DNA from 2 places in the Paenibacillus sp. J31P13 genome. Region 2 is predicted to be linked to the other one. Evidence: predicted binding sites of a transcription regulator. Region 2 holds the regulator's gene; the other holds the start of a gene.
What was found. The regulator NrdR, encoded in region 2, represses ribonucleotide reductase genes. The targets are predictions, from matches to a motif close to AACACNATATATNGTGTT.

Region 1: the regulator NrdR is predicted to act here: its motif matches at 5,645-5,662, upstream of AC0YOD_RS01435 (adenosylcobalamin-dependent ribonucleoside-diphosphate reductase).

What each region holds. Positions count from the first base shown of each region.
Region 1 is NZ_JBWDNR010000001.1:358,911-374,386, forward strand. It holds gene AC0YOD_RS01405 (divergent polysaccharide deacetylase family protein) at 1-659, shown strand, start outside; gene AC0YOD_RS01410 (N-acetylmuramoyl-L-alanine amidase family protein) at 624-1,325, opposite strand; gene AC0YOD_RS01415 (YqzE family protein) at 1,462-1,656, shown strand; gene AC0YOD_RS01420 (hypothetical protein) at 1,647-2,543, opposite strand; gene AC0YOD_RS01425 (YqhG family protein) at 2,668-3,627, opposite strand; gene AC0YOD_RS01430 (DEAD/DEAH box helicase) at 3,624-5,447, opposite strand; gene AC0YOD_RS01435 (adenosylcobalamin-dependent ribonucleoside-diphosphate reductase) at 5,733-8,345, shown strand; gene AC0YOD_RS01440 (DUF5722 domain-containing protein) at 8,655-12,611, shown strand; gene AC0YOD_RS01445 (hypothetical protein) at 12,937-14,652, shown strand; gene AC0YOD_RS01450 (alpha-L-rhamnosidase-related protein) at 14,705-15,476, shown strand, end outside.
Region 2 is NZ_JBWDNR010000010.1:118,865-134,340, forward strand. It holds gene AC0YOD_RS24675 (sigma-70 family RNA polymerase sigma factor) at 1-416, opposite strand, end outside; gene AC0YOD_RS24680 (winged helix-turn-helix transcriptional regulator) at 695-970, shown strand; gene AC0YOD_RS24685 (S-layer homology domain-containing protein) at 1,451-3,115, opposite strand; gene AC0YOD_RS24690 (discoidin domain-containing protein) at 3,060-4,100, opposite strand; tRNA gene AC0YOD_RS24695 (tRNA-Ala) at 4,140-4,215, opposite strand; gene nrdR (transcriptional regulator NrdR) at 4,279-4,764, opposite strand; gene AC0YOD_RS24705 (small, acid-soluble spore protein, alpha/beta type) at 4,906-5,121, shown strand; gene AC0YOD_RS24710 (lytic transglycosylase domain-containing protein) at 5,228-5,794, opposite strand; gene coaE (dephospho-CoA kinase) at 5,791-6,387, opposite strand; gene AC0YOD_RS24720 (MntP/YtaF family protein) at 6,403-7,125, opposite strand; gene mutM (DNA-formamidopyrimidine glycosylase) at 7,264-8,118, opposite strand; gene polA (DNA polymerase I) at 8,166-10,844, opposite strand; gene phoU (phosphate signaling complex protein PhoU) at 11,009-11,668, opposite strand; gene pstB (phosphate ABC transporter ATP-binding protein PstB) at 11,718-12,473, opposite strand; gene pstA (phosphate ABC transporter permease PstA) at 12,577-13,452, opposite strand; gene pstC (phosphate ABC transporter permease subunit PstC) at 13,454-14,317, opposite strand; gene AC0YOD_RS24755 (PstS family phosphate ABC transporter substrate-binding protein) at 14,529-15,476, opposite strand, start outside.

The sequences.
Region 1 (15,476 bases), on a different contig from region 2:
ATGGGACGGAGGAGATGATGAAGCTGCCTGTTAAGTTTACAGCAGCCATTATGCCTTTCATGCCAACTACGAAGAAAGACGCAGAAGAGGCATATCGGCTCGGACATGATGTCATTGTACATATGCCCATGGAACCGAATAAAGGCTTGAAAAAATGGTTGGGACCAGGTGCTCTGACGACGGATTTAAGTGATGCAGAAATTCGTAAACGGGTGGAGGCAGCAATTGATGATGTGCCGCATGCCATTGGAATGAACAATCACATGGGCTCCAAAGTGACAGCGAATGAGCATATGATGAGAATCGTACTAAGTGTTTGCAAGGAGCGAGGCTTGTTCTTTCTTGACAGCCGAACGACTTTCAAAACGGTTGTTCCAAAAATTGCAGCAGAGCTAAATGTGCCCATTGTTTCCAATGATGTTTTTTTGGATGATGTGTACACCGTTCAACATATTTCCAAGCAAATTGGCGAGCTGCGCAAGCACTTGGAATCGCATGTTAGCTGCATAACGATTGGACATGTCGGACCTGCGGGCAAAAAAACAGCATCAGTCCTTCATCAGTCCATTCCCGGCATGCAGTCTAACGTACGGTTCGTAAAGCTATCTCAAATGGTTCCCGATTCAGCGGGTGATCCATTTATATTGCCGAATCCCTGATGCTATGGCATATGCAATTTCTTTCTGGCGCTGTGGATCAGTGAGCATAGCTCGGTCGTTCTCACTGCTGATAAATCCCATTTCAACGATAACTGCAGGTTGATGCACCTTTCTTAATAAATAGAACGTATTTCCTTCTCTTGGAAGGAATCCTGTATTCTGCTGTCGATTTAATGAATCTTGAATACAGAAGGCGAGCAGCGCACTCTCTCCGCTTTCTTGATGGAGAAGAAGCGGACCATGCTTAGAAGCGTTTTTGGACCAATTGACATGTAGACTAACGAGCAGCTCACTGTCGATTTCTTCGGTGAGCTGTCTGCGTTGCGACAGATCCTTGCGATGTCTGGAACGACTAATATGCCAGCGATTTTCTTCACTGAGCGCATAATCACCATTACGGTTCATTACAGCTGGAATGCCCTGGCTCCGCAAGATCAGATAAAGTTTTTTTGCTATGGCCAAATTGATATCCTTCTCTAAGGTATCACCAGAAGAAGTACCCCCGTCAATGCCGCCATGTCCAACGTCTATGATAACGGAAGTGGAAGGAAGCGCCCAATCATGTTCTGTAATTGCTGGAAGCAGCGGCCAAGTTGAAGCGGAAGCTATACTGCTCGATCCAGTAAACCACAAGGAAAAAAGAACGATAAGGATTTTAAATCGCATCACGAAGTTCCTCCAGCTCATTTTGATATAAGGTTAGCGTGGCTTTTTGGAGGAAAACTCATGCATGTTTACTTTCGATTGTTAGAGGGAAAGCTTATAACATCATCAACTGCAGCAACTAGGAGGAGTGAGTGGTATGGCAAAAGGCGACGAGTACGTGAAATATGTGACGGAGCAATTTGTAGCTTACATGGAGACACCTAGGGAAGAGCGAAAACAAACAAAAACATCAGCCAAAGCACTTAGAGAGCCATGGCTGACGCGTTGGTTTGGATGGGGTCCAATGAGTATTATGCTTTGGTGGCGTGGACGCGCGGAACGTCATCGGTAAAAGTGGCCAAGCTGGAGCATAACGAGAAGCGGAATATATCTACGATCTGAGCCATCTTCTTCCGCTTCTATGGCTACATAGATTTGACCATTTTCCCATTTGTTATATCCAACAACTGACCATGCATAAAGCATTTGGTTTTGAAACAGCTCAGCTGTAAAGCGGAGCTGTTCTTTGCTGTTTATTTTTACAAATAGAGAAGAATATGAGCTCGTGCTGAGTTGTAAAGGAGCTTTAGAAAGCCAAGGCAGCTTAGCGTAACGATCGAATGAAGGCAGGGAAACATGCTTCAGCAGCTTTGTATTAGCTAATATTTGATTCTTGTGATCATCTACCAAAGGAGAAGAGGAGGCGCTTGTCCAATCCGATTGAACGACAGGCAGCAGTTCACCACTTGCAGCATCTAGAAAATAAGTTTCTTTCGCTGTCGTAACCTTCCATGCAGCGAGTAGAGGGTGAACATATAACTGCTCAATTTTAGACGGAGGATCTATGAGTTCGAGCTGTTTAATGGAACGCGTTAGCGTTTGAGTGTCAAATAAAGGGCTTGTGCTAGTACCGTATTCACCTAGTTGAAAGCCGCCTTGCTCTACTGCATTTACAATTAAATAGCCAACTGTGACCTTGTTTTGCTTGACAAGCACGAGCCAGCTATGAGTGCCTGGACCAATTGGCGAGATGTTGAATGATGCTTTTTTCCAATTCGAAAAATTTGGCTGATTGCTCAGTTCATCTGCCCATTGCTGTACTTGCTTTTGCAAAGGCTCATTGGTCGCAACATTGTTTTGGGCATGAGCTGCAAGGGGGCGTCCATCCAGCCCGCTGGAATATAAGAGAAGTGCTGTAAATACGCATGCCGCGGTCAATCGAATGTATTGCTTTTTCATAGGAAATCACCTCATATGTATTGTAAGGGACAAGCTCTAAGAAGACTGTTATAACCTGTCACGTAATGGCGGCCCGAGGACCGCCTTTTTTTGACGTATTGCTGGGTATAACGTCTAATTCACGTCAATCTATGCCTTCAAGATGAAATATCCCGCAGTTAATGGCGGACGCAGTCACACGCGGCTCATATTGCCAGCGAATTTCTGATTGCCGCTGAGCGAACTGCTCTTCAACTGCTGGTCTAGACTCTTCAGTAGCATTCTTAATCAGCAGCTCGTAATAACCGCCGATTCGATCAAGCTCCTCTGTAAGCCTCTCAGAAGCACCCTCCGCCCAGCTGTAATCATAGGTGCGAAGCTTACGTTCTAGTGCTTGCTCTATAATACTGAGTGCTTTGTTGAAGGATATGCCGTTTTTGGTTAGATGGATATTTGCTGGGAGTCTGGGTGTAAGCTTTTGCAGCAGCAGTCGATCATAAAACTGTTCCACACATTGCCCTGTTGCAAGTGATACACCGTAGCAATGAATCTCCTCTCGTTTCCGATCGCTGGCGAATTCTACACGCATATTAACGCCCAGCCATGCGGTGTAAGGCGTTGAACTAAAAGGATTCTGGCTCCGTTTGTCCGGCTCCTGAAACAAATACACATAGCTCCCCTTGGCCTTAGCCGCATCGAACAGCTGATCCAGCTTGCGTGCGCCGTAATATAAATCCTCACGAGGCACACGAATTGCTGTAGTCAGGCTCCCATGTACAAAACCAAGAGAACGACCGAGTGCTGCGTTTGCAGCATCATCCTTGGTGTTCTCTGTCCCCTCAGTCGTCGTATCTGCTACTTCAGGAGGGGTTATTTCATCCACTGCATCATATTTTTGCTTATCCGTTACGAACAAGTAGGTCATTGTTTCTGGCTCAGCACCCACTCTATCTACGAAGCTCCAATAATAGGGACGGTTTGTTAACTCACGGTCTGCAAAGGGAGAGAGCTTAACGGTAAAGTGAGCAGGTGATTTCTCTAAAATAGAACATTCCGTAGCCTCTAAGTAACGATTGACGAATTTGTGTACCTGCTTTTCATTCAAGGCCGCACCTCCACTGTTTGTCCTAGGGTATCCAAATTGACTAGCAGCTCAGGACTTGCATTTGGAGCTAATTCACTTGTCTGTACCTCATCGCGTATACGGCTTAATGATGATCCGAGATGATTGATTTTCTGTTTCAATTCGGAATCATTTCCTGCTTCGAGCAGCATGCGGGCAAGGCGCTGCTCAAGTGAGCCGTCGCCTTTCTCGAATTTCTCCAAAATATGATCCAATTCACCGATTACGAGCTCGAATAAATTGATTTTTTCATGAAGCAAGTTGACTATATGCTCTTCGATTGTTCCTGTGGTACAAAGGTTGTAAATTTTCACATCCTCAGTTTGACCAAGTCGATGAACACGTCCGATTCGCTGCTCAACCCGCATGGGGTTCCATGGCAAATCGAAATTAATCATATGGTGGCAAAATTGAAGGTTAATGCCCTCGCCGCCAGCTTCCGTAGCGATCAGTATTTGGGCGCGGCCTCGGAATAAGTCCATCATCCAATCCTTTTTCCCTCGGTTCATTCCGCCGCGATACGGCACAGCGATCATATTCTGAGCACGGAAAAACTGCAGCAAATATTCCTGTGTCGCACGGTATTCGGTGAAAATAATGACCTTGTCATTCATTTCTTTGACAAGCTCCATGGCTTTTTCAGCTTTCGTATTGGCTTTAATGCTGCGGATGTTCTCAACCAGCCCCCAAATTTTTGGCCGCATTGGCGAATCCTCAGCTGTTTTCTTGAAAAGGTTTACAAGCGTTAAGAAAACAGCATCACGGCTGCTGCACACTTCACGTTGAAGGGTTACAAGAGAAAGCATACTGGATAAGTCGCCTCCGCTTTCTTTATAGCGTTCCTTCACGAAACCCGTCACGGCATCATACAGTGCTTGTTCTTCCTCGGAGAGGGTAAGCGGAATATTCTTCACGATACGCTTCGTAAAATGAATACCGCCATCTCCACGCCGATTGCGAATCATGACCGTCGATAATGCCTCTTGAAGCTGATCTTCGTTTTTTGGCAGACGTTTGTCGACTACGAAATTAGCAGCAAATTCACTTTGACCGCCAAGCTGTCCAGGCTTCAGAAGCGTGATGAGATTGTAGAGCTCGTCCAGATCATTCTGAATAGGTGTTGCTGTCAGTAAGAGACAATATTTTTTGCGTAAAAGATTAGCGAATTGATAGTTTGTCGTTTTTTTGTTTTTCAGCTTATGAGCTTCGTCTATGACAATTAAATCATAGTCGGTTCCAAGGACAACTTCGCGATGCGGATCCCGCTTAGCCGTATCAATTGAAGCGACGACGACGTCATAACCCCAAGTATGAGCCTTCTTCTGGGCGACAGCAGAGATACCGAATTTTTGATTCAGCTCTCTTACCCATTGCAAAACAAGGGAAGCCGGCACGAGTATCAAGATGCGCTTGGCAAGTCCGCGAACGATATATTCTTTCAGGATTAGTCCAGCTTCTATCGTTTTTCCAAGACCGACCTCATCAGCCAAAATAGCGCGGCCGCCCATCTCATGCACGACTTTACGAGCCGTACTGATTTGATGCGGCATCGGTTTGAACGAAGGCAGGGATCGCAAGCATAGCAATTCCTCAAAGCTTTCAATGCGTTTGGCTTGCTCAGCTTCCATTGCGAGTTGATATAGGGTCCAGTTATCCCAAGGGCCATTGCGCGTCAATCGATTTTGCAGTTCCTCAAACCAGGTGCGATCGCACTGCAAATCAACTAGCGTATGCAGCTTGCGAGTGACGATGGCTGGACCTGAATCGGCTGAGGCAGCTTGCGGCGTTGTATTAAATGACATTTTCTGCAGCTCCTTCCTCAGTAAAAGGGATAAGATATTATCAGTATTGCCTTTTCATCCATTATTAATAAGAAGACGCATAAAAAAGAGTATGGACAAGCAAATGAATGAGAGAAGTCATGTAAGCGACAACGATTGATGAATATGGTCTAAAATGCATATGATAATCAATATGTAGTGTAGTATAATAAACTTATTACACAATATATTGTGCTTTTAGGTTTTGCGTCGTACATAAACGCATAAGCGTGAAAGGTAAAAGAGGAGGAAACGGATACAATGGTGATGACTAGTGGAAAGCCGCTAGAGGGACTAAGCGAAAAGATTTTTTTGGATCGCTACGCATGGAAAAATGCAGATACAAATGAAACGAAAATTGGAGATATTGTGCTTGTACTGACGAAGGATGATCCCAAATTCCCTGCGAAAGAGGTTGGGGAGGTTGTGGAGCGTACGGGGAACCATGTGAAGGTTCAACTGAGAAACGGCGAATTTGTTGATTCTAACGTGGAGAAGCTTACGCTTACGATTGAGAAGACACCGCAGGAAATGTGGGATCGTCTGGCTGGAGCGATGTCATCCGTTGAAACCGGGGCAGAGAAGCAACGGGAATGGCAGGAGAAATTCAGATATATTTTAGATGATTGGAAGCTTGTTCCTGGTGGACGAATTGCAGCGGGTGCCGGTGCAAGCGAGGAACTAACGCTATTCAACTGCTATGTCATACCTTCTCCGAAGGACTGCCGTGGAGGCATTATGACAACGCTAACGGAAATGACCGAAATTATGGCACGAGGCGGCGGTGTAGGGATGAATCTTTCCTCTCTAAGACCAAGGCGGGCTATTGTGGCTGGGGTGAATGGATCTTCAAGCGGTGCCGTTTCTTGGGGCGGCTTGTTTAGCTATACGACGGGATTGATCGAGCAGGGAGGCAGTCGCCGCGGTGCATTAATGCTTATGATGAATGACTGGCATCCGGATGTGCTTGAATTTATAACCGTTAAGCAGAAAATGGGTCAAGTAACGAATGCTAATCTCTCTGTTTGCGTCAGTAATGCATTCATGAAAGCAGTCAAAGAGGATTTAGAATGGGATCTCGTATTTCCAGATACAAAAGAAAAGGACTATGACGAGCTATGGAATGGAGATTTGGAGGAATGGAAGAAACTCGGTAAGAGAGTCATTCTGTACAAAACCGTTCGTGCGCGGGAAATTTGGCAGACCATTATCGAATCGGCTTGGAAATCAGCAGAGCCGGGTGTCGTATTTATGGAATACTATAATCAGATGTCGAACAGCTGGTATTTTAATCCTATTATTAGTACGAATCCATGCGGCGAACAAGGCTTGCCAGGCTGGGGCGTATGTAATTTGTCTGCGGTCAATTTGTCTAAGTTTTATGATGAAGATAACCATGATGTAGCTTGGGATGAGCTAGCCAAGGTTACACGCTGGTCGGTACGATTTCTAGACAATGTCATCGATAAGACGCCTTATCATTTTGAGGAAAATGAAAAAAATCAGAAACTGGAGCGTAGAATTGGGCTCGGAACGATGGGGCTTGCAGAGCTTATGATCAAGCTTGGCGTGCGTTATGGCAGTGCGGAGTCATTAGAATTTCTAGATAAGCTGTATGGATTTATGGCTCGTGAATCCTATTTGGCATCCACAGAAATTGCTGCGGAGAAAGGCTCTTTCCAAGCTTTTGATGCTGAAAAATATGTGCAAAGCGGCTTCATGAAAGGTCTGATTTCGGAATTTCCGGAAATCGGAGAAGCAGTTGCAGCTAATGGAATGCGCAATGTTACGGTCATCACGCAAGCTCCGACTGGCAGTACTGGTACAATGGTCGGAACGTCTACGGGAATTGAGCCTTATTTTGCATTTGAATATTTCCGTCAGAGCCGTTTAGGCTTCGATAAGCAGTATGTGCCCATTGCACAAGAGTGGAAGGATGCACATCCTGGAAAGGAGCTCCCGGACTATTTTGTCACATCAATGAGCTTGTCGGCAGAGGATCATATTCGTGTTCAAGCTGCTATTCAGCGCTGGGTAGACAGCTCGATTTCAAAAACCGCGAACTGTCCTGCCGATTTTACAGTAGAGGAAACAGGCAGATTATATGAGCTAGCCTTTGAGCTTGGTTGCAAAGGTGTGACAATCTACCGTGACGGAAGTCGTGATGTACAGGTTCTCTCAACGAGCAAGGAAGAGAAGACAGAAGAGAAGCCGGAACAAAAGCTAGAAGAGAAGCAAGAATCTACTTCTGTGCCAGCTGCTGGCAAGGAAGATGAGCATTTTGAGTTGGATCTTGTAGAGCCTGCTATTCCTTCTGTACAATCTGATGGTGAGCTTGATAAACAATACAAACGCCGTCCGCAAGTATTGCGAGGAGCGACATACAAAGTAAATACTCCTTTTGGAATGGCCTATATTACAATAAATGATCTGAATGGAACACCGGCTGAGATCTTCCTTAATGTTGGGAAAGCAGGCTCGGATGTGTTTGCGATGGCAGAGGCTTTGGGACGTGTTTGTTCCTTATTCCTGCGTTATGGCGATCATGGCAATAAAGTGAAGCTGCTTATTAAGCATTTGAAAGGTATAGGTGGGTCAGGAGCAATTGGCTTCGGTGCTAATCGAGTGGAATCTATTGCAGATGCAGTTGCGAAGTCGCTAGAGATTCACTTGGCAAGTGGTGAGGAACAGTCAGCAGCCACTGAAGAAATTCATTCGTACACGAGCCAAGGAACTACCCAAGTGGAAACCATAGAGTCAGCACCGTATAAAGGTGAAAGGCAAGTCTTTGATTTATGTCCTTCTTGCGGGTCGGCAACTCTAATCAATATTGAAGGTTGCAAGCAATGTAGCAATTGTGGGTTTAGTAAGTGTAATTAAGAGTATATTTTATAAAAAGACTAGAATTCAATTCCTGTTTAACGGATCAATATAGAAGATAAACAAAGTTAAGTTAGCAGTCTAACTTTATAGAACTGTATGCGATTATCACTATAAAGCAATACCATGAGCGGTCTAGACTAGACTCTCTTGGTATTGTTTTTTTGTTTTTTAATGAAGAGACAGAAGTTTTTTATATAGGTCTAATGTATTAATTAAGTATACTTTTATCAAAGTATATTGATTTAAGAATACTTTTCGAATATATTATAGGCGAAGTTGAAATATAATTGATCGAGGAGGTTGTTTATGTCACGTTTGCGTGGAATCTCGACTATGGTTGCATTGGTCATGTTGCTTCAATTATTTCTTACTGCTGCAGTCTCGGCTGGAGCCTATGATCCAGGGCTTCATGAATCGGAGCATGTTACAACAGGAGAGGACTTGTTTCCTGCTCTAATCATTAATGATTTCAATACGCAGGAGGATGCATCAGTCTGGAAAGCAAGCACGAATACGAAGGAGGTTAAATTTGTAACGAGCATCCTGAATGGACCAAATGGGCCTTATGAGGGTGTCGGAGCGTTAGAGCAGACTCCGGATAATGTGAAGGTTTATGAATGGCGGACGATTTATCGGGAATTCGATCAGCCGCTCGATCTTTCCTCTTATCGTTATTTAGCCTTTGCGGCAAATAGCTGGGGATGGCAATCTGCAGCCGACTATGTTCTAAAGATCAATTTATATAGTGGTGACGATGTATTTGAAAGCGTTGCCACGATTCGTCCGGACAGCTGGAAACGAGTGTTTATTAAGCTAGATGAATGGGCTGGACGCAATGCTGTGTCGAAGATGGAAATCTCTTTTATGCAAAACTATGATCTCGCTGACGTATCACCAGGCCAACCAGGCTATGACTATTGGAATGGTCATTTCCAGATCGATTATATTAGTGCAACGAATGCAATTGACTTCAGCTTCAATGTTGAGGGAGAAACGGAAGGCTTTACTGCTTCGTCTGGAACGGCGGTAGCAACAGGCGGGGAACTGTTCTATGAATGGGACGGGCAGGGTCTGCTGGAGTCGCCGGTATTAATGCTGGATACAGCTAAACGAAATGGCATGTCGATGACCATGACTAATGGTTCAGGCTCCTCGGAGGTTCTTATACAGTGGCGAACGGGGGATGGTATTTGGAGTGAAGACAATATGAAACGCTTCACCATTCCAACGGAAGGAAAATTTACGCAGGACTTTAACTTCTCAGATCAGACAGGCTGGAATGGGGAGATTACTGCATTTCGAATCATTCCGCAAGCTGCTTCAGGAACATTGAAGGTTGATCAAATTCGTTTTAAGCAATTTGCCCAACTAGAGAAGCCTTACGATGGAAAGGCACAAGCACGTATTGAAGGCGGAGGACTGGTGATCGACGGTACGGTGAAACAGGCTTTCGTAGAGGCTCATCCTTCGGAGCAGCTATACTTGATTGAATTGGCTACCTACGAGGATGCGAAGTCGGCGCTTGCGGCGAAGTCACCAATCGCCGAAGCTAATCTTGCACAAGCATTCCGGTTCGAAATTGGGTTAACCGATGCTGAACGCAGTCGTCTTTACTCTAAGTTCGTCGTTGCGGCTCGTACAGACGAAGGGGAATATGTAGCCATTGATGCTCCTCAGTATGTAATCAACGCAGAGGTGATGGCTAGTAATACGGAGCCATTCCCGCAAGCACAAAGCATTAAGGGGCTTCAGGTGCAAATGACAGGAGATGCGCAGGAGCTTGGAATTAGCCACGCAGCACTGAACGTTGCCTATAACGAGCTTATGTACAAAGCTAATAATCACCCTGAAAATACGATCGCTTACGAAATCGAGGGTGAGACCTATTACTTCCGCAAGGATAAAATTGAACGGATGGATAACGAGATTAAGAGCATGTCCGATAATGGGATACTCGTATCACTCATCCTGATTATGTATGACAATAAGGACCCCGAATCAGCGAATGAATATTTAATCCATCCAGACTCGGAGCCGGGCGGTACTGTATATGCCTTGAATACAGCGAATGAAACTGGCGTTAAGTATGTAAAGGCAGCAACCAAATTCATGGCCGAGCGGTACTCTATGGCGAATGAGCAATATGGCCGAGCGGTTAATTACATTGTTGGCAATGAGATTGGTCAGAACAAGGTATGGAATAACATGGGGCCAAAAACAGTTGATACCTATGTTCATGAGTATGCACAAACACTTCGTCTGATTGATACAATCGTGAAGTCGGAGTATGCCAATGCGAGAACCTACGTGTCATTGGATCATTTCTGGAATGAGAACCTAGAAGGTGATTCCAAGTGGAAATACGATAATAAGGTCATTGTGGATCGTCTCACCCAGTTGACTGGCGCGGAAGGAGATTTCGCTTGGAATCTCGCATTTCATCCTTATCCGGAAGATCTGTTTAACCCACGGTTCTGGAATGACGCAACGGCAACACAATCTTTTGATACCAAACGCATTACCTTCAAGAATCTAGAAATTCTCGTAGATTACATGAAGCAATCTGATTATTTATTTGATGGTGCGATGCGCCGCATTATTTTATCCGAGCAAGGCTTCCACAGCTTGAGCAACGCTGCCGCTGATCAAGAGATTCAGGCAGCAGCTTACGCTTATGCCTATTACAAGGTTAAATTCTTGGATGGCATTGATGCTTTTATTTTGCACCGTCACGTTGATCATGGACAAGAAGGGGGCTTGAACCTCGGTCTATGGACGCATACACCGAATTCAGTTACCGTTCCTGATCAGCAAAAGGCAATTTATGATGTATTCAAATATATCGATACTAGCAGATCGCTTGAGGAGACGGCTTTCGCCAAAGCGATCATCGGCATTAATGATTGGAGAGAAGTTATTCCGAATTTCGACCCTTCCAAGTTAAATGATCGGTCGGAGCCTGTGTTGAATGGATTGGATTTTATACGAAAAACGGAGAAAAGCATTAATGATGGCGGCTTTGAATCCGGTACTGACGGCTATGAGGCGTCGGATGAAGTCAGCTCTGTAGCCCATGTTACAGGAGAGGCTTTCAAAGGTACAGGCTTTCTGAAAGCTGCAATAAACAGTCCTTATGGCATAAATTGGGCAGGCGTGCAGAAGACCTTTGAGCAGCCAATCGATGTGAAGAAAACACCTTATTTCACAGCGGCGCTCAAGCTTCCTAATGCGAATCCAGAAAAGGACTACTATGCTAAATTCATTGTTTATAGCGGTGCTCAAAGTGTAGAGGGAATAGCGAAGCTTGATCCGACTGCCGGGTGGCAGCAGCTGGCACTTCCGCTCGGAAAATGGAATGGCACCAAATCAGTTGATCGGATCAAGATTTGGGTACAAACAGAAGGTGGTGACCCTTGGAAGGGTGAGTTGTATATTGACGAGGCAGCTTTCGCTAAGAAGGTAACAGAAGATAAAGATTATCTCAACCTCGAGGTTACCGCGAACCAGATGTCCCAGAAGCTAGAGGTCGGATCACAAATTTCTGTGACCATAATGAATAATAGCTCTGACAAGCTCAATAAGAAGCTCAAGGTGGAAACGAGCAAGGGGCTTCAAGTGTCTCCGAGCAGTATTTCATTAGATGGTCTTAAAACGGGACAAAGCAAGACGCTTACTCTTAAAGTAACGAAATACAAGCCGAACGATGGTGTAGAGCCTAAGGTAACGCTAAAGTATGAATCACGAAGCTTCCAGTTTCCACTGCAAGACAAAGATCCTGTAGTTGAACCTAGTGATACGTTGTATAGTTTCGAGGATGGTGTGCAAGGCTGGACAGCGGGTGGAAATGTGGTAAGTGTCGCGGCTGTTCAATCCTTCGCTAATGGACCAACTGTGCCTAATGAGGGCAAGTATGCGTTAGCGGCTGTAACACAACCTGCTGCTGCAGATGCTTGGAAGACGTTGACGGTAACCACTTCTGCACCGATTGATCTGACTGCTTCGTCTGTATTTTATTATCACATCAATTCTTATGGAGGAGTGCCTAACGCAACCTATGAGACGAGAGTGATACTCAAAAGCGGTACAGAAGCGTTTACACATACAGCAGCCATGTCGCCGGATCAATGGAATAAGATTGCAGTCGATACCTCGGAATGGGAGCATCACGATTCAATCACTGGTATTGAGATTTCATTCCGTGCAATAGGCAATTCGATGGCTTGGGCTCCGCAATTCCAAATTGATAACATTGGCAGTGAGTAATTAAATCAGCAGCGGTATTCTCGGTATTAATCGCAGAATACCGCTGCAATTACAACACGGAGAGGACAGGCAATGAAAGGGACTGTTATGCCTAGACTAGGGCAAGCAGTTCCTTTTTCTCAAAAAGGGAACATTTCGAGAAACATACTGGAATTATTTCGAGTATATTTAGTTGAAATTAGATCTAATTAAGTATATTATGGATTAGTAAAGAATACTTTGGTTCATGAAAAACGAAGGGGAACAATAGTAACTTTGATCATCTATTATGTAGCTTTTTGTTATACGAAGTGGGTGGTATCTCATTCGAGAGGAGGCAATTAGGATGTATGATAAAGATGATCTCTATTTAGTCGATCAATGGGGAGGGGTTGACGGGCTTGGAAGAGAGCTGCCATCCAGGGATGAAGCTGGTCCGATACGACCTGATCATTACGTAGGTCTATTTTATTTTCTTTGGCTAGGACAGCATGGGACATCAGGTCCCTATGACAATACCCAGATCTATGCCAATTGGCCAGAGGCTGTACATGATCCAGAACATCCGGCTTGGGGTCCTCCGAACTCATTTCACTTTTGGGGCGAACCCTTATATGGTTATTACTTAAATAATGATGCATGGGTGCTTCGCAAGCATGTACAAATGCTGACAAGCTCAGGTGTGGACTTTGTTGTGTTTGATACGACAAATCAAGTCATTTACAAGGAAGTCTATGATGTACTGTTCAAAATCATGGACGAAATTCAAGGTCAGGGCTTCAAAGTGCCTCAATTTGTTTTCTACACGAATACGGAATCGGGCAAAACCATCTCGGAAATTTATGAGGATATCTATAAGCCAGGTCGTTACGAGCATTTATGGTTTCGATGGAAAGGAAGACCTCTAATCATTGGCAATCCTGATGAATGTGATGCAGAGCAACAGCAATTCTTTACATTCCGTCTGAATCAATGGCCTAACGAAGACGCAAAGACGAATGGGTTCCCATGGATTGAGTTTCAACGTCCGCAGCGTGTTTTTTATAACGATGAAGCTCAGAAGGAAATCATTAATGTCTCTGTAGCACAGCATCCGAGCGTTGCCATGAGCGATACGCCTTTTTACGGATATGGTGATAATTGGGGTAGAGATTATCACGATGGAATGGAGTTAGGGGAAGCGGGCTCGTCGGTTGATGCAATAAATCAAGGGATGAATATTGCAGAGCAGTGGGAATTCGCGCTCAAGGAAGATCCACAGATAGTATTTGTTACAGGGTGGAATGAATGGATCGCTATGCGATTAACGGGAACTGCGGAGCGTCCTGTGTTGTTCGTAGATCAGGCCACATTGAACTTCAGTCGAGACATTGAGCCTATGAAGGGCGGATACGGTGACCTTTACTACATGCAATTAATCAGTTATATTCGTCGCTTTAAGGGAATGTCGGAGAAAGGCAACAGTAGCTTCAAATTGAAAAAGCCAATCTTGATGGTGCCTGATTTCAGTGAATGGCATCAAATTATTCAGCAGTACAGAGATTTTGCGGGAGATACAGTCGCTCGCGATCATCCCGGTTATGGAGATCTTCATTATACGAATGATACGGGAAGAAATGATTTTGTTACGCTAAAGGCCGCACATACCGATGAAAGCATTTACTTTTATGCACAAACGAAGGAACCCATAACACCTTTCACAGACCGCTACTGGATGATGCTGCTTATCCGCGTTAGAACGGAAAGCGACAAGGGATGGGAAGGCTATCAATATATTATTAATAGGAATGTTATAAGTGAATCAACAACTTGGTTGGAGCGAAGTATAGGCGGTTGGAAATGGCAGCCAATAGGAGAAGTGCGATACGCCTGCAAAGGGAATGAGCTGCATCTTGAGCTTCCGCTTATTTCATTGGGTATGGATGAGATGACCGAGGGAATTTGGTTAGAGTTTAAGTGGGTGGATCATATGCAGAATGACGGTGAAATTACAGACTTCTTTCAGTATGGCGATGCAGCGCCTGAAGGAAGATTGAACTATATATATAAATTTGTGAAATAAAATAAGATTCAATTATTTACTAACCTTAATGTTTAATTACGGGGGGAACGTCATGATACAGGAAAATTGGCAGGCGGAGTGGATATGGGCAGCAGAAACCGCTCTTGATAACAATGTTTATGTGGAAGCTCGTACAATCTTTGCTATAGATAAGGTAGTTAATCAAGCGAAGCTGCGAGTTACGGCTAATCAGTTCTATAAGCTATATGTGAATGGTATTGAGATTGGAAGGGGACCGACTCCTACGGATCTTTCCTGGATTTCATTTGATACGTATGATGTATCTGATTATGTGCGAGAAGGAAGCAATGTGATAGCTATTCTCGCACATAACTTCGGCAAGGATATGATTGTGACGGGGCAATTGCAAGGACCTGGTGGTGTGATTTGTCAGCTGGATTTATATGATGAGGATGCGGTGGCAGGCAGCTGCATACGGACAATTGCGAGTGGTTCGGACTGGAGATGCAGACGTTCACCGCGCTGGAAGCCGGAAGTAAGCCGTCTGCATTACTGGGGGGGGTACCGTGAAATAATGGATCTCTCCCAAGAGGATGGGTGGGAACAACTAGATTATGAGGATAGTTCATGGCCTATGGCTGTTGTACTTGCAGAAGCAGAGCAAGCCGATTCTCCATGGCCGAGGCTGATGCCGCGAGAAATCCCTTTTCTTAAGGAGACGCTTGTTTCACCTATTTCTGTTGTGTCCTCTGAGTTTTTTACGGGGGCGATAAGATCACCGGAGGCTCCACTGTCATCAGCTGGGTCAGTCATAATCGATGCGTCAGTGCCGGGTTCTTTTCCACAAATTACTTATGACTTTG
Region 2 (15,476 bases):
TAATATAAATACAAAGCCTCCTGATACGGCAGAGGCAGACGCAGCATATGCCGCAAAATCTCGCTTTTCTGCAATCTTTTAAGCGCTTCTTCTTCCACGTTGAATATCCGTCCCCGCTCCATCAGGCTGGGATCGGTCGGCTGTTCCGTAAACATCCGCACGCCCATCTTGTCCCTGCAAACGTTGATAGCGATCGTCGTCAACCAGGTTTTAACCGCGCTATCTCCACGAAACGAGTTCCAGTTGCGATAAGCGCGAAGAAATACCTCCTGACTGATATCCTCGGCAAAATGCCGATCGCCGGTATAAAAATAAGCGGTGCGCATGATCGTCGAGCCAAAGCTTTCCATCAGCTGCTCTAGAGCTTGAGTGGGATCTTTCGGGAAATTTTCCTTGTTATTCGAGCCGGCCGGCATCACTGAATCATCACCTCCACCTATTAGACGGCCTGAGCGCATTTTTCGCTGCACTGCGCTTTAAATCTGACAGTCCAATAAGGATTTCACCAATTTGAGCTTAATTCCCCATACTCCTTCTTGCTTGAATTTCAAACGATAAAAGCCACATGTACAGTATGCCTGTTGACGCGGCTTTTCGACTTCATCTATGGTTTAAAATATCCCCAATATCCGTTTATACTAACACTATTTTCTCTAGATGACCTCATCGCTGCCAGCGATGCGCTCTCCCACCGTTGTTGGTTTCACTACCAAAGACACCCGCAAAAGCATGGAACATGACCGTCTTGCTTGCTCTCCATTTCAACTACGAACACTTTCAAGATATAAGGCATGCCCTTGAGCAAGTGACGCCGCGCATGCTAGCATCTCGCTTGGGTGAGTTGCATGACTTGGGTGCAGTGAATAAACTGCTAATCGAACAACCGCGACCTTCATTTTTATATCGGCTGCACTGCCATGTAGATAAGCCAATCAATCAGTTGGCTGCCAACTTGCAATCCATTCTATGAACCTGTGGCAATCGTTATCTAACGTAAAAAACCTATCAATAGATATCCATGTCGTGCTCCACCGCTGCGCTAACTAACCCCTGGTGGAGCCTAGCAGCTACGACTTCATAGCTTGCCGCCGAGCGGATTGTCGCGGATTTCGTCGGGACGACGTTATCCAGCTATACGCCGCATGGCCCTCGGTCCGAAGGCCCCGACCTGGAGCTCGTCCGGTGGATGAGCGAAGCGCTGCGCGTTACCGTTCGTCGCGGAAGGGCGCATCGGGATGCCCGAGGAAGCGGCGTCGGCCATGCGCGCTGGGGCGTCTTACGTGGGGGTCGGAGGCGCCCATCACGCGCCCGCAGTTCATCGCGAAAGCGCGGGACGGCTTACCGGCTTCATCCGTCCATTCAGGAAGTTTTATTCTGTATCGTCGAAAAAGCACATCCCGGGCGCGTTGCCGCGCTAATCGGAATGTGCTTAAATCAATTGTTCCCGCGTCTACTCCTGCTGCTGCCCCTCGATTAATTGAAGAACGCGATACAAGAACGTCGCCGCTTCCGCTCTGCTGGTCGTACTCTTCGGCTTCATATAGCCGTTGGAGCCCGTAACCAGCCCATGCTCGAACATCGTTGCCACGCTGTCCGTAGCATATGGCGCAATCTGGCTCGCATCACGGAAGCCCTCAAGTGTTGAACCGGATGCGGACGGCTTGATTGCCCCTGTCGTTTGCAGCGCTCGGGTCAGCATAACCATAGCGTCCTGGCGGCTGATTGAGTCACGAGGAGCAAAGTTAACTTCGTTCACTCCCGAAACGATTCCCAATTGCTTGGCGATGGACACCGCATCGTAGTAATAATCATTCGGCTTCACATCGGCGAACGTCGAGGTAATCTCGGCGCGCAGGTCAAGCATGTTCACCAGCATCAGGATAAAATCAGCTCGCGTTACTTGATTTGCGGGGCTGAAAGTGCCATTTTCGATCGAGGTGCCTTTGACGATGCCCCTTTTGGCCAGCTTCTCGATCGCCTCGCGCGCCCATTCATGCTTGCCAAGGTCAGTGAATGCAGCCGGTTTCTTGCCGCCGACAGTATAGACGCCGACTTGGTCGATGGAGAATCGCAGTACGCCCTTGTCTTTGTCATAAGACGCGCCATCAATTGCCGTCGCGCTGTTGCCCGTCAGCTCAAAAGCTTGCAGATCAGCTGCTTGCTCTTCCGCTTGAAGCGAATATGGTATCGCAATGGAAATCGGTGCCTTCGCATTGTTCCAAAACAGAGCTTCACCGTCCAGTTGCAATGCAATTTCCACGATTGGCCTGTTGCCGATCCGGCCAGCCGCTTCGTTGCCGCGATACTCGCCTGCATGGTCGCTTACGATAACGAGCAGCTTTCCGGCATTTTCCTTGACTCCAGCCAGCATGTCGCCAGTCAGAGCAAGCTGGGCATACGGCGTGGAGATATGCAGAATCAGATTAGACTGGTTCGTCAGATTAGCTGCCGGAAGCTCCAAAGCATAGCTGCCAGCCGCGTTCGACGGCTTCAATTCAAGACGAATATGCTTGTTGCCGTTGCTGTCGGCTGTTGCCTTGAGAATCGCGGCATTCAGATCCGCTGCTCCGACCGAAGCCGCAGCCTGATTGCCTTTCAATGTCGGGACAAGCACGGCTTTGACTGAACCGTCCGCTTGCAACGTATACGGATCTTGCGCCGGACCGCCTCCAATGCTGCCTCCATTGCCTCCGCCAGTGGAAGGCGGCTTGCGATATTCGAAGGCGGCCTGCTCTGGAGTCGTCATGTCATCCGTTTCAAGCTCGACTGTATACAGTCCCTGCTCTTCTCCGGTCAACGTAAAGGCGATGCGGAAGCTTCCGTCATCCTCAGTGCCCGTCTGACCGGTATATTGAATGTTGCCTTTTGGGTCAAGCACTTTGACATACAAAGGTTCTTTCTTGCCGTTCATGACCAACCCGTCGATCGTGACTTTCTTCGTGGAGGCGTCCACTGCGGCTTGTATGCCGTCCAATGTCTTCAGCTCTTGCTGCTGGGCAAGATCGTACACACCGAATTCATAGAAAGAATAACCGTAGAATGTTGCCCGATTCAGTCCCTCAAACTTGATGTATCTTGCCGTCGGACGCTTTAGCCACGCCATTGTTGCCGACATTCAAGGGCTCCCACGTCTGCTTATCATCCGAGACGCTCAGACGGTATTGGTCCGCGCGCGCATATTCCCAATCGATGCGGATCGTATTGAAGGTTTGCTTGCTGTCCAGATCGATCTGGAACCAAGCGGTATCGCGCACTTCGCTCGCCCAGCGCGTGCCCGGTGCGCCATCCAGCGCTTTCGAAGGCTCCAGACCTGCGGCTTCCGTCGAGGATGCCTCTGCTTCTTTGTCTTGCGCGATGCTGCCGATCTCGTAATACACGCCTTCCTTCAGCGCCGTATAAGCGCCTTCCGTTACAAATTCAAGGCCTTTAGCCCCTTCCAGCTTCGCATTGAATGCCAGCAAATAGCCTATGGCTTGCTCAGGATCGCTCTCTTGTGTACGCTCCGTCATGATCAGGGCGTTGCGCATAGCGCGGATCGTATCGGCATTGCTAAGCTGCTTGTTGTCCGCGTATTTATCAACAAGAACCAATAGACCTTTAGCGCCCAAACGTGCTTCTATTACGAATTTAACCGTCTTGGATTTGGCGGCCGCCACCGTCAGCTCCAGCACATGCTTGCCCGGCTTGCCCGTAAGATCTACAACAGTTCCTTCCGTATAAGGCTTGCCGTCATACTTGGCCGTTACTTTAACGATCCCGCTGCCGTCATCTCCCGGAATAGTCCAAGTGAAAGCAGCCTCTGTCGTATCAGGCACAATCGTATGCTCCGAGATCGGCTCCCCGTTCATGAGCGCTACAACATCAGGCGGAGCGGCGTCTTGCTTCTGATAAGTGCCTTTCACGAATTGATATAGCCAATCGTAGAGGACGCGAGTAGCAGGGTCCGCGCTTTTCGCCGCGTTGTAAACGGCATCTAATGGCTGACGAAGCCAACTCGACGAGGACTTTAGCGGTAGATTCAGACGCCGTGCTCCTCCGCATTCGCTCCGTCCGCGCGGACTGAACCCCGGGGTTCGCCCCCTATGGGCTCCACCAAACACAAAAAAACACGCCTAAATCGGCGTGTTGACGTTTGTGTTTGGTGGAGCCTAGGGGGATCGAACCCCTGACCTCATCGCTGCCAGCGATGCGCTCTCCCAGCTGAGCTAAGGCCCCAGATATTGCTTAATGTCACTGAATAGCGACAAAATTGATATTAGCATAGCGCCATAAAAACTGTCAATCTTTATCTACATGAGGAGGGCTAAGCGGCTCTTTGGACAACAAGCTGCTAAGCTCCTTCATAAACATATCGATATCTTTAAACTGGCGATATACGGACGCGAAACGAACATACGCGACCTCATCAACCGGATATAGCTCATTCATGACGATACCGCCAATATCACTGCTGTCTACTTCAGCGAGAGCCGTTGTGCGGAGCTCCTTCTCAACCTCGGATACGATGACCTCAAGACGCTCTACAGGTACAGGACGCTTCTCACAGGCTCGAATAAGCCCGCGTAATATTTTATCACGGCTGAATTCCTCACGACTGCCGTCCTTCTTAATGACAATGAGAGGCGTTTCTTCAATCATTTCGAATGTCGTGAAGCGGCGGCTGCATTTCTCGCACTCACGGCGGCGACGAATTGATTTGTTTTCGTTTGCTGGCCTGGAATCTAATACTTTCGTTCCGGCATAGTCACAATATGGACATTTCATGTTGCATATCGCCTCCTTTCAAGTAGGTGAACCTTCGTTTTGAGCATATTCTCAAAAAAAATAAATTTCCATGTAATTCCTGTAATGAACTTTTGATTTTTGCGCATAATACATTTACCAACCGCAAGGAGGTGAACATACATGAGCGCATCCCGTAGCAGTAACCAACTAGTAGTACCACAAGCGACAGCTGCCCTTGACCAATTGAAATATGAAGTGGCTCAAGAGCTAGGTATCGCAATTCCACAAGACGGATACTATGGCAACATGGCAACTAAAGACGCAGGCTCCATCGGGGGATATATCACCCGTCGCCTCGTACAAATTGCTGAGCAATCCCTTGCTGGTCAAAAATAGTGATTCATTTACAGTTGTATGAATAACAGAAGTCTTGGCTGGGCTCGTCTATGAAAAGACGAGCCTCCAAGGCTTAATTGTATGCTCCGTCATAAAAGCGAGTTCGTTATAAGCCAGGATACAAATCCTTGTACTTATTATAATAATAAATGACCCGCTGTACATAGTGCCTCGTCTCACCGAATGGAATTTGCTTTACTGTTTCCATTCTACCATCCCAAACACCTGAATCCAGCCATTTCCTAACATTACCAGGTCCAGCGTTGTAAGCTGCGATCGCAGCAATTTGGTTCTGATCAAATTGTTGATGCAAAGATTTCAAATACCATGACCCCACTTCAATGCTTACATCAGCGCGATTGCGCAGCATGTCCTCCGTTACTTCTTGAAAGCCTGCTTTCTGCACAACCCACTTTGCTGTTTCAGGCATGATTTGCATGAGCCCCAATGCGCCCTTCTTTGAATCCTTGCCTGTCTGGTAATTGGTTTCACTACGGATAATGGCAGCGACTAGATGAGGCTCGATACCGTAATTAGATGCACTCGCTGAAATGTCCTGCTTATAATAGACAGGATACATCCATGTTGCAAGCCAATCCGATTTGAGAAACAAAATAGCGATAAGACCTAACAACAGAACAAGAAATACTCTCTTCTTTAGCAATATCCTCATGGCAGCTGCTGGCTTTTCCAAAACTGATCGATCTGCCGCTCCGTATCCGCGACTGTACCGCTATTATCAATAACCCAATCCGCTAATCCTTTTTTACGTTCAATATCCATTTGAAGCTTTACTCGTCGAGCAGCCTCTTCCTCGGACATTTCATTACGCTTCATTAATCGTGCAATTTGCACTTCGGCAGGTACATAAACAACCATAATTCCTTCATAAAGATGCTGCTGCTCCGTTTCATAGAGCAGAGGCACATCCGCAACGATTAGACGTTCAGGATATTGCTTAGCATACGTATGTATTTGTTCCTGCATTCGTGTACGAATAGCAGGATGGGTGATCGCTTCAAGCTGCTTAAGCTTTTCTTTATCACGAAACACGATCTCGCCTAGCGATTTACGATTTAGCGATCCGTCAGCTTCAAGGACAGCTTGTCCAAACGCAGAGGCAATTGCCTCCAGTGCTGGTGCTCCGGGAAGGACGACCTCCCTTGCGACTTGATCGGCATCGACCAGCAGCGCACCGCGTTGTACGAGTATATGGGCAATTGTGCTTTTACCGCTGGCAATACCGCCGGTTAATCCGATTATCATCCATTTCACCTCAAATTATAACAGCTTCATGATTCCCATCACGATTAATAATATGCCTGGCAGCAAAGATAATGTCTGCATGCCCTTCCAAGCTGAGAAACGAAATCCAAAACGGATGCCTCCAACGAGAAAAATGGCGCTAGATGCTGTAATGGTCAATGCTGTAAGCAAAGCTGGCAAGCCAATCATCGCTGCTCCCAAACCCGCTCCAAATGCGTCGATAGATAATGCAACACCCAGCATAAGCGCCTCTGATGCAGATATCGTCCCCGATTTATCTACATCGGCCGCTTGCGGCGTCCGCAAAATTTGAACAACTAAACCTAGACGCTTCAGTTCAACCATAACGACCAAAGCTGCATTTGACAAATCATTCATTCCTGCTTTGCCTTCTGAAGCAGCTGCTGTTTCTACGGTCCCCTTCGTCATTCCAGCGGTTTCTATCGTCTCTTCACTGCCGTTTTGCTTTCCACGCTTTAACTGGAGCAAAGCCCAGCATCCGATTAGAATCAAAATGCAAGCGCCAATGAGCTTCGATACAAACTCTGATAAGAAGTTAGTTAGCCAACCGCCTACCTGCATAGACATAAAAATAATAAGACCGGAGCAGCAAGCAATAATGAACACCGACAGGAATGGAATGCGAATTCTCCGCAGACCATACGTAACTCCTACGCCGAAGCCGTCTAAGCTAACGGCAAATGCAAGCACTAGCAATGATGCAACATGCGCGAACAATCGTAAAGTCCCTCCCCGCACTGCTTTTGCCCGCTTACAAGCTTTCTGTAAGTAGACATTCGCCTATTGTTCGTAACAGAACCAATATATGCAGGGAGGATGCCTTTGTGATTGTTTGTATTTGTCGATTCGAAAATGCTACTTGACTTTTATCATGCTGGATAAGCCTAAAGGCTGGCACTTGCTGCAAATATGCGTGCCTCTTCCTCCGACTGTAAATTTTTCAATCGGTCTATTGCAAGATGGACACGGCTCATCTTTCTTGCCGTATACAAGCAGTTGATGCTGGAACATGCCCATTTCACCTTGCCCGTTAACGTAAGATTTAATGGAAGATCCACCTGCATCAACAGCATGTGATAATGTAGAGCGAATCGCTTCATAAAGCCTTTTCCATTCGGCTGGCTTTAACGTATCCGGCGTTCTCTCGGGATGAATGCGCGCTTGAAATAATGCCTCATCCACATAAATATTTCCCAGTCCTACAATATGCTCCTGATTTAGCAGAAGCGGCTTAATCTTAGTGGATCGCTTCTCAAGCTTGCTTCTCAGTGCTGTAAGCGTGAAGGACTCATCCAATGGCTCAATGCCAAGCTTGTTAAGCGGTGGCATCGCTAGTTCCTCTCCGCGCTTGAACAAATGCATCGTGCCGAACTGACGGACATCCTTATACCGAAGATCGGTACCATCATCAAAATGAAAGATCACATGGGTATGCTTCTCAACAGGCTCATCAGAAGGAAATACGCCGTAACGTCCTTCCATTCTCAGATGGGATACGAGCACAAGCCCGTCCAACATAATTCTCAAAAACTTGCCTCTACGCTCAACCGTCTCAATGCTATGACCTACAAGTGCATCCGAGAACTGTTCCGGTTCAGGGGGAAGCTGTATTATACGCGGGAGATTAACGGTTACAGATTGGATTCGTTTTCCCGCTACGAGTTCTATTAACGTTCTTCTTACGGTTTCTACCTCTGGCAATTCAGGCATTCTCTTCACCTCAACAACTATTATACCTGAAACTGCCCGTCAGCGGGTTACTTTGCCTCATACCAATTGTCACCGTAACTCACATCCGCCTTAAGCGGAACATCCAGCTCCAGCGCTTTGGCCATAACTTCCGGCACAAGCGTCTTCATCAGCTCAAGCTCATCGGCCGGCACCTCGAACACGAGCTCATCATGTACTTGCAGCAGCATGCGGCTCTTCAGCTTGCGCTCGCGCAGCGTCTCATCCATTTGAACCATTGCCAGCTTGATAATGTCAGCAGCCGTGCCCTGAATAGGTGTGTTCATTGCTATTCGCTCTGCGAAAGAACGAATATTGAAATTAGATGCATTGATATCATTCAAATAACGTCTGCGATCAAGCAGAGTAGCCACATAACCGTCGCGCTGTGCCTGAAGGACGATGTCTGTCATGTATTGACGAACGCCCTTGAACACTTCCTTGTAATTCTCAATAAATTTACCCGCTTCCGTAGGGGAAATGCCAAGGTTTCTCGAAAGGCCAAAGCTGCTAATGCCATAAACGATACCGAAGTTTACAGCTTTCGCGGAACGACGCATATTGGAATCCACTTGCTCAGCTGTTACGCCGAACACATCCATAGCTGTCTTCGTATGGATATCCATATCTTCAATAAACGCTTCCTTCATCTTCTCATCATCAGCAATATGCGCAAGTACTCGAAGCTCAATTTGAGAGTAATCGGCAGCAAGAATGAACCAGCCAGACTCAGACGGCACAAATGCCTTTCTTATTTTGCGGCCTTCTTCCAGCCTGATCGGAATGTTCTGAAGGTTAGGGAACTGGCTGCTGAGTCGTCCGGTAGCCGCAATCGTCTGGCGATAGTACGTGTGCACTTTCCCAGTCTCCTTGCGAACCTCCTTCAACAAGCCCTCCACATACGTTGACTGCAGCTTTGCTAACTGACGGTAGTTCAATATTAAAGGGATAATCTCATGATAGGGTGCGAGCTCTTCCAGCACCTCAGCATCGGTGGAATAGCCGGTTTTTGTCTTCTTCTTAGCAGGCAGTCCCAATTTTTCGAAGAGGACTTCGCCTAGCTGCTTTGGTGATCCGATATTAAACTCTAAGCCTGCATGCTTATAAATATCGCTAATAAGAATCGAAATTTGACGTTCTAGATCACGCCCCAGCGCTTCCAGTTCTCCCGTCTCCACCTTGATTCCCAGAAACTCCATTCCTGCAAGAATACGTGACAATGGCTGCTCAATCTCAAAATAAAGCTTACTCATTCCCGATTCCTTCAGCTCTTCGGTCAATAATGGCACTAACCGGCGGATCGATTCCGCTTTGAGCGCTAAATGACGATAGAGCATTGCCGCATCCGGCAATTTGAATCGGGCACCCTTGCCGTATACAGCTTCATCCGAAGGCACAGTTGGCAAATGCTGCTTTTCATTGATTCCGCTTAGCGTCTGGCTCGCCTCAGTAGGATCAAGCAAATAGGCGGCTAGCTGTACGTCAAATGCTGCTCCTTGAAAGTCAATTCCACTCCACTTGAATGCCAGCTCTATTTTGTGAAGATCAAAACCATACTTCGGCTTATCCTCCTGCTCCAGCCACTCACGCAGCTTGATTGCAAAGGGCTGTTCAAGAACTTTATATGGCATCGCGAATACGGCATCTGCCGTTGCAATGGCAAGTCCAATTAGTTTTGCTTGATGCGGATTCTCGCCTATCGCTTCGACATACAAGCCGTTTTTATCTGTGCTGCCTAGAATATTAATCAACTGCTCTAATAAGTCGGCATCCTTGTCCGACTCGATGACATGAATGTTAAGCTCAGCTGCAGCCGCTTTTGCCTCCTCTTCCATATCCCCAGCCTTAGCGCCTAGATCCAGCCGCTCGATGAGCGATTTGAATTCAAGCTTCCGGAATGCCTCCGCCAGCTTAGCATCCTCATAGCCATTGTACCGAATCTCATCCGTGCTCTTCTCGAATGGCACTTCACGGAAAATCGTCGCCAGCTTCTTGCTCATTATGGCGTCTTCCTTATGCGTTTCGAGATTTTCCTTTAGCTTGCCCTTGAGCTGATCCAAGCTCTCCAGCACGTTCTCAACTGAGCCATGCTCATGCAGCAGCTTAAGCGCTGTTTTCTCCCCTACCCCAGGGACACCTGGAATATTATCAGATACATCACCCATTAAGCCCTTTAAATCGATAATCTGCATCGGTTTTAGACCATACTTTTCCTGAATCGCTTCTGGTGAGTATAGATCAACCTCCGTAATACCCTTACGCGTAACCGCAATTGTCACTTTGTCAGACGCCAGCTGGAGCATGTCCTTATCGCCTGTAACGACGATCGTCTCTACACCATTCTCATCTGCTGCCTTCGTAAGTGTTCCAATGATATCATCTGCTTCATAGCCAGACAGTTCGAACTGCGCAATGCTGAAAGCATTCAACAGCTCCTTCAATACTGGAAATTGCTCAGAGAGCTCAGACGGTGTTTTTGCACGGCCGCCCTTATACTCACTATAGCCTTCATGTCGAAACGTTATTTTACCTGCATCAAATGCAACTAGAACATGAGTGGGTTTTTCCTCATCAAGCAATTTAAGAAGCATTGTCGTAAAACCATATATCGCGTTCGTATGCTGACCTGCCGAATTTGTTAGCGGCGGCATCGCGAAGAAAGCACGATAAGCTATACTATTTCCATCAATTAGCATCCATTTTTCCATAAGGGATCAACACCTTCTTTATGTAGCTTACAATGCCCTCATTATACCACAAAATGGGCCTTCCCCCAGCATCGTCTGCCAAAGGAAAGCCCATACCTTTTTATTATTGCAAATTCTAAAAAAAGAAACCGTTAACGCATCAATTATCCGTTCATGCTGCTTCTTTATACATTCAAATCTGGTCTGCTGCCCGTTACGAGATAAACTACACTCTCACCGATATTAGTCGCGTGATCGCCAAATCTCTCCAAGTAACGGCCTACAAAGCTAAGTAATGAGGACTGTGTAATGTTGCGAGGATTTTCCATCATAATCGAATATAGCTCACGTGTAATTTGTCCGTACAAGGCATCTACCTGATCGTCGTCCTTTGACATTTTGTAAGCCAAGTCTACGTTCTCTTGAATAAATGATTGAATGGACTCATACGTCATCTGTTGAACAATCTCCGCCATACGCGGCAAATCGATCAAAGGCTTAATAAGCGCCTGGCCTTCCAAGCGCAGTACAACATTGGCAATGTCTACGGACAGATCACCCATCCGCTCCAAATCGCTTGCAATTTTGAAAGCAGACAAAATGCGGCGCAAATCTTTAGCGACAGGCTGCTGCGTTGCAATTAGCTTCGAACCGATTTCCGTAACCTTTTCTTCCATTTGATTAAGGGAAGGGTCTTTTGTAATCACTTGCTTCGCTTTATTCACATCTATTGATTTCAGTGCTTCCATAGAATCGACAAGCGCATTCTCTACAAACGTTCCCATCTCAATAATCAGGTTATGAAGATGTTCCAAGCCTTGGTCAAACTCTTTACGCGTTGTCATCACAACAGCATTCCTCCTAAAGATTAAGTAAGCTTTACCTTGCTTCTGCTTAGCCGAACCGGCCGCTAATATAGTCTTCCGTGCGTTGGTCAGTTGGATTAGAGAAGAGCTTCTCCGTATCCGAGTACTCAATAACTTCGCCATTCAGGAAAAATACGGTTTGGTTGGATACGCGTGCTGCTTGATGCATGTTGTGAGTGACCATAACAATCGTATACTTATCCTTCAGCTCTTGCGCAAGCTCTTCAATTTTGAGCGTAGAGATAGGGTCAAGCGCAGATGTAGCCTCATCCATGAGCAAAATATTCGGGTTAACCGCCAGAGCACGCGCAATACATAGACGCTGCTGCTGACCGCCGGATAGCCCGAACGCCGACCGCTTCAGGTGATCCTTTACTTCATCCCACAAAACAGCTGATTTCAAACTGTTCTCAACGATTTCATCCAGCTCTTTTTTACTTGTAATCCCGTGAAGACGCGGGCCATAAGCTACATTATCATAGATCGACTTAGGAAAAGGATTGGGCTGCTGGAACACCATACCCACTTTTTTGCGAAGCGTCTCAACATCTACTTCATTGGAATAGATTTCAGTACCGCCGATGGCAATTTCACCTTCAATGCGAGTGCCCGGAATCATATCATTCATACGGTTCAACGTACGGAGCAGCGTCGATTTTCCGCAACCGGATGGGCCGATGAAAGCAGTGATCGCTTTCTCCGGTATCGTTAAGGATACATCCTTCAAAGCGTGAAATGCTCCGTAAAATAAGTTCAGTTTATTAATCTTGATTAGTGCTTCCATATGATTCTCCTCCTAATGAAATTCACAGTTTACCTGCTTCTGAAGCAAGTTTTTTTCTTTTTCTCAGCAAGCTCCAATGAGGACAAAGTAACCATCATTTTTGTTAACCGTTTTTCTGATACTTATTGCGAAGCAGAATGGCCGAGAAATTCATTAGAAGCAGCAATGCCAGTAGAACGATAATTCCGCTCGCCGCAAGCTCCTTGAACTCTAGCTGAGGTTTTGACAACCAGTTGTATACTTGAATCGGTATGACGGTGAAGGAATCCATCAATCCATTTGGCAAGAATGCCACATAGGTTAATGCCCCGATCATAACGAGTGGAGCCGTCTCTCCGATTGCACGTGACATAGCGAGAATGACGCCAGTCAATACGCCTGGAAGCGCTGATGGCATTACCGAACGGTAGACCGTCTGCCATTTGGTTGCACCAAGAGCAAAGGAAGCATCTCGACGTGATTTAGGAACTGCGCGAATCGCCTCCTGCGCCGATACGATAATGATCGGAAGTACAAGGAGTGTCATCGTTAATGCACCTGCTATGAGACTGCGATCAAGCGACAATAATCTTACAAACAATGCTAAGCCCAAAATTCCGTATACGATAGACGGAACGCCCGCCAGCGTACTGATATTAAGCTGAATAATGCGTGTCAGAGGACCTTTTTTTGCATATTCCTCTAAGTAAATGGCTGCTCCAACTCCGAAAATAAAGGAGATCGGCGCCATAATAAGCAGCATGTAAATCGTACCGACTAGAGCTGACTTCATACCAGAGCCATCTGCTTTACGAGATGGGAAATTGGTGAATAGATCCGGCTGCAGGCGGCTGATTCCATCGATTAATATATCAATAATGAGTGCGCAAAGAGCAAGAACACCTACGGAAGTCGCTATTACGAAAACAATATGCAGAAGCCAGTCTGTCTTCCGTCTGTTTGCAATCTGTTTTCTGTTGGCATCTTGAAATATGTTCATATTAGTACTCCTCTCTGAATTTTCTTGCAATGTATTGGGCAAGAATATTGAGCAAGAAAGTAAGAATGAACAGTGTCATGCCAACCGCGAAAATAGATCCATATTCTACTGTTCCATGCGGTGTATCACCTAGACTTACTTGAACGATATAAGAAGTCATCGTTTGGATGCTCTCTAGCGGGTTTGCTGTTAGATTTGGCGTTGAGCCCGCAGCAACTGTTACGATCATCGTCTCTCCTATTGCACGAGAGAAGGCAAGTACAGCAGAAGCTACGATACCCGAGAATGCTGCAGGTACGACGATTTTCAATGCGACCTCGAAACGTGTAGCGCCAAGCGCATAAGCACCGTCACGCAAGCTGCGCGGTACAGCCGACATGGCATCCTCACTCAATGAGCTAACCATTGGAATGATCATAATACCAACAACGATACCAGCACTAAGTGCGTTAAACACGCCTGCACTATGGAAAATGCTTTGAATTAATGGTGTAACTAGACTAAGCGCGAAATACCCGTACACGATAGTTGGCACGCCAGCCAGTACTTCTAGAATCGGTTTAATAATTTTGCGAACACGCTTTGGTGCATACTCTGACAAGTAAATGGCGCTTGCCAGTCCAAGCGGAATTGCAACTAAGCAGGCAATAAACGTAATCAATAGCGTACCAGACAGGAGTGGAAGAACGCCGAAGCTTTTTGGCGGAATCAGCGGTGACCACTTGGTCCCGAAAAGAAAATCAAGGATCGGAATTTTCCGAAAGAACTGAATCGTTTCTGTAAGAAGGGTAATAACGATCCCTAATGTGGTGATGACGGATACCGATGCACATAGAAACAGCAGTACCGGCATAATCTTGTTCATGATGCTGACTCTCTTATTTTTGAAATCATATATTTCCTTGCTCGCGATTTGTGATTGAGCATTCTTGACAGTCCCTTGCAGACCTTGACTCGGCATTGCGGCGTCCTCCCTCTTGCCTTTACAATTTCTTTACACTTGTGTCGTGAAAAATGTGATGCCCAACTAGACACCACATTCGCCACATTCTAAGTTGCTATTTCGACCTTATTTATTATGAGATTTTAGCAGCCTCAGTTGCATATTGCTCATCTGGAAGTGATACATAACCAACTTCTCCTGCAAATTTACCAATGTTGTTGATGTAGTATTTCACGAATTCTTTTACTTCTGGACGCTCAAGCTCTTTTTTGTTTACATAGATGAAGAGCGGGCGTGACAATGGTGCATAAGAACCGTCTTTGATTGTGTCATAAGTAGGTGTGATAGCACCTTTGCCTGCTTCAATCGGAACAACTTTCAATTTATCTTGGTTCTCTTCATAGTAAGCAAAGCCGAAGTAGCCAATACCGTATTTGCTGCCTGCTACACCTTGTACAAGGGAGTTATCATCTTCACTAAAGCTAATTGCTTTATCATTGCGAATGCCGGCTTTTTCTAGAATTGCTTCATTAAAGTAGTCATAAGTTCCGGAATCAGCGCCTGGTGAGAACATAACGATTGGCTCAGCAGGGAAAGTATCACGAACATCTTTCCAAGTTGCTACTGTGCTGCCTGTTACGAAGATTTTGTTCAACTCTTCAACCGTTAGGAAGTCAATGAAATCATTGTCTTTGCTTACAACTACGGACAAACCGTCAAATGCGATTGAAAGATCTGTGTACTCGATGCCGTTGTCTTTACAAAGTGTTGCTTCTTCATCCTTAATGTGACGGGAAGCATCTGCTATTGCAATTTCACCTGCGCAAAATTGTTTGAAGCCGCCGCCTGTGCCAGACACGCCTACCGGAACTCGAACATCTTTATGCTCTTTGTTGAACTCTTCTGCTGCTGCTTCTGTTAAAGGAAACACTGTGCTTGAACCATCAATTTTAATTTCGCCGGACAATTTCACTTCATTCTCAGGTGCGTTCGTCGCCGTGTTAGTCGAGCCTGCATTTCCTGACTTCGAATTTCCACTATTATTCCCACATGCCGCCGCGAATACGAGCAGCACCACCAT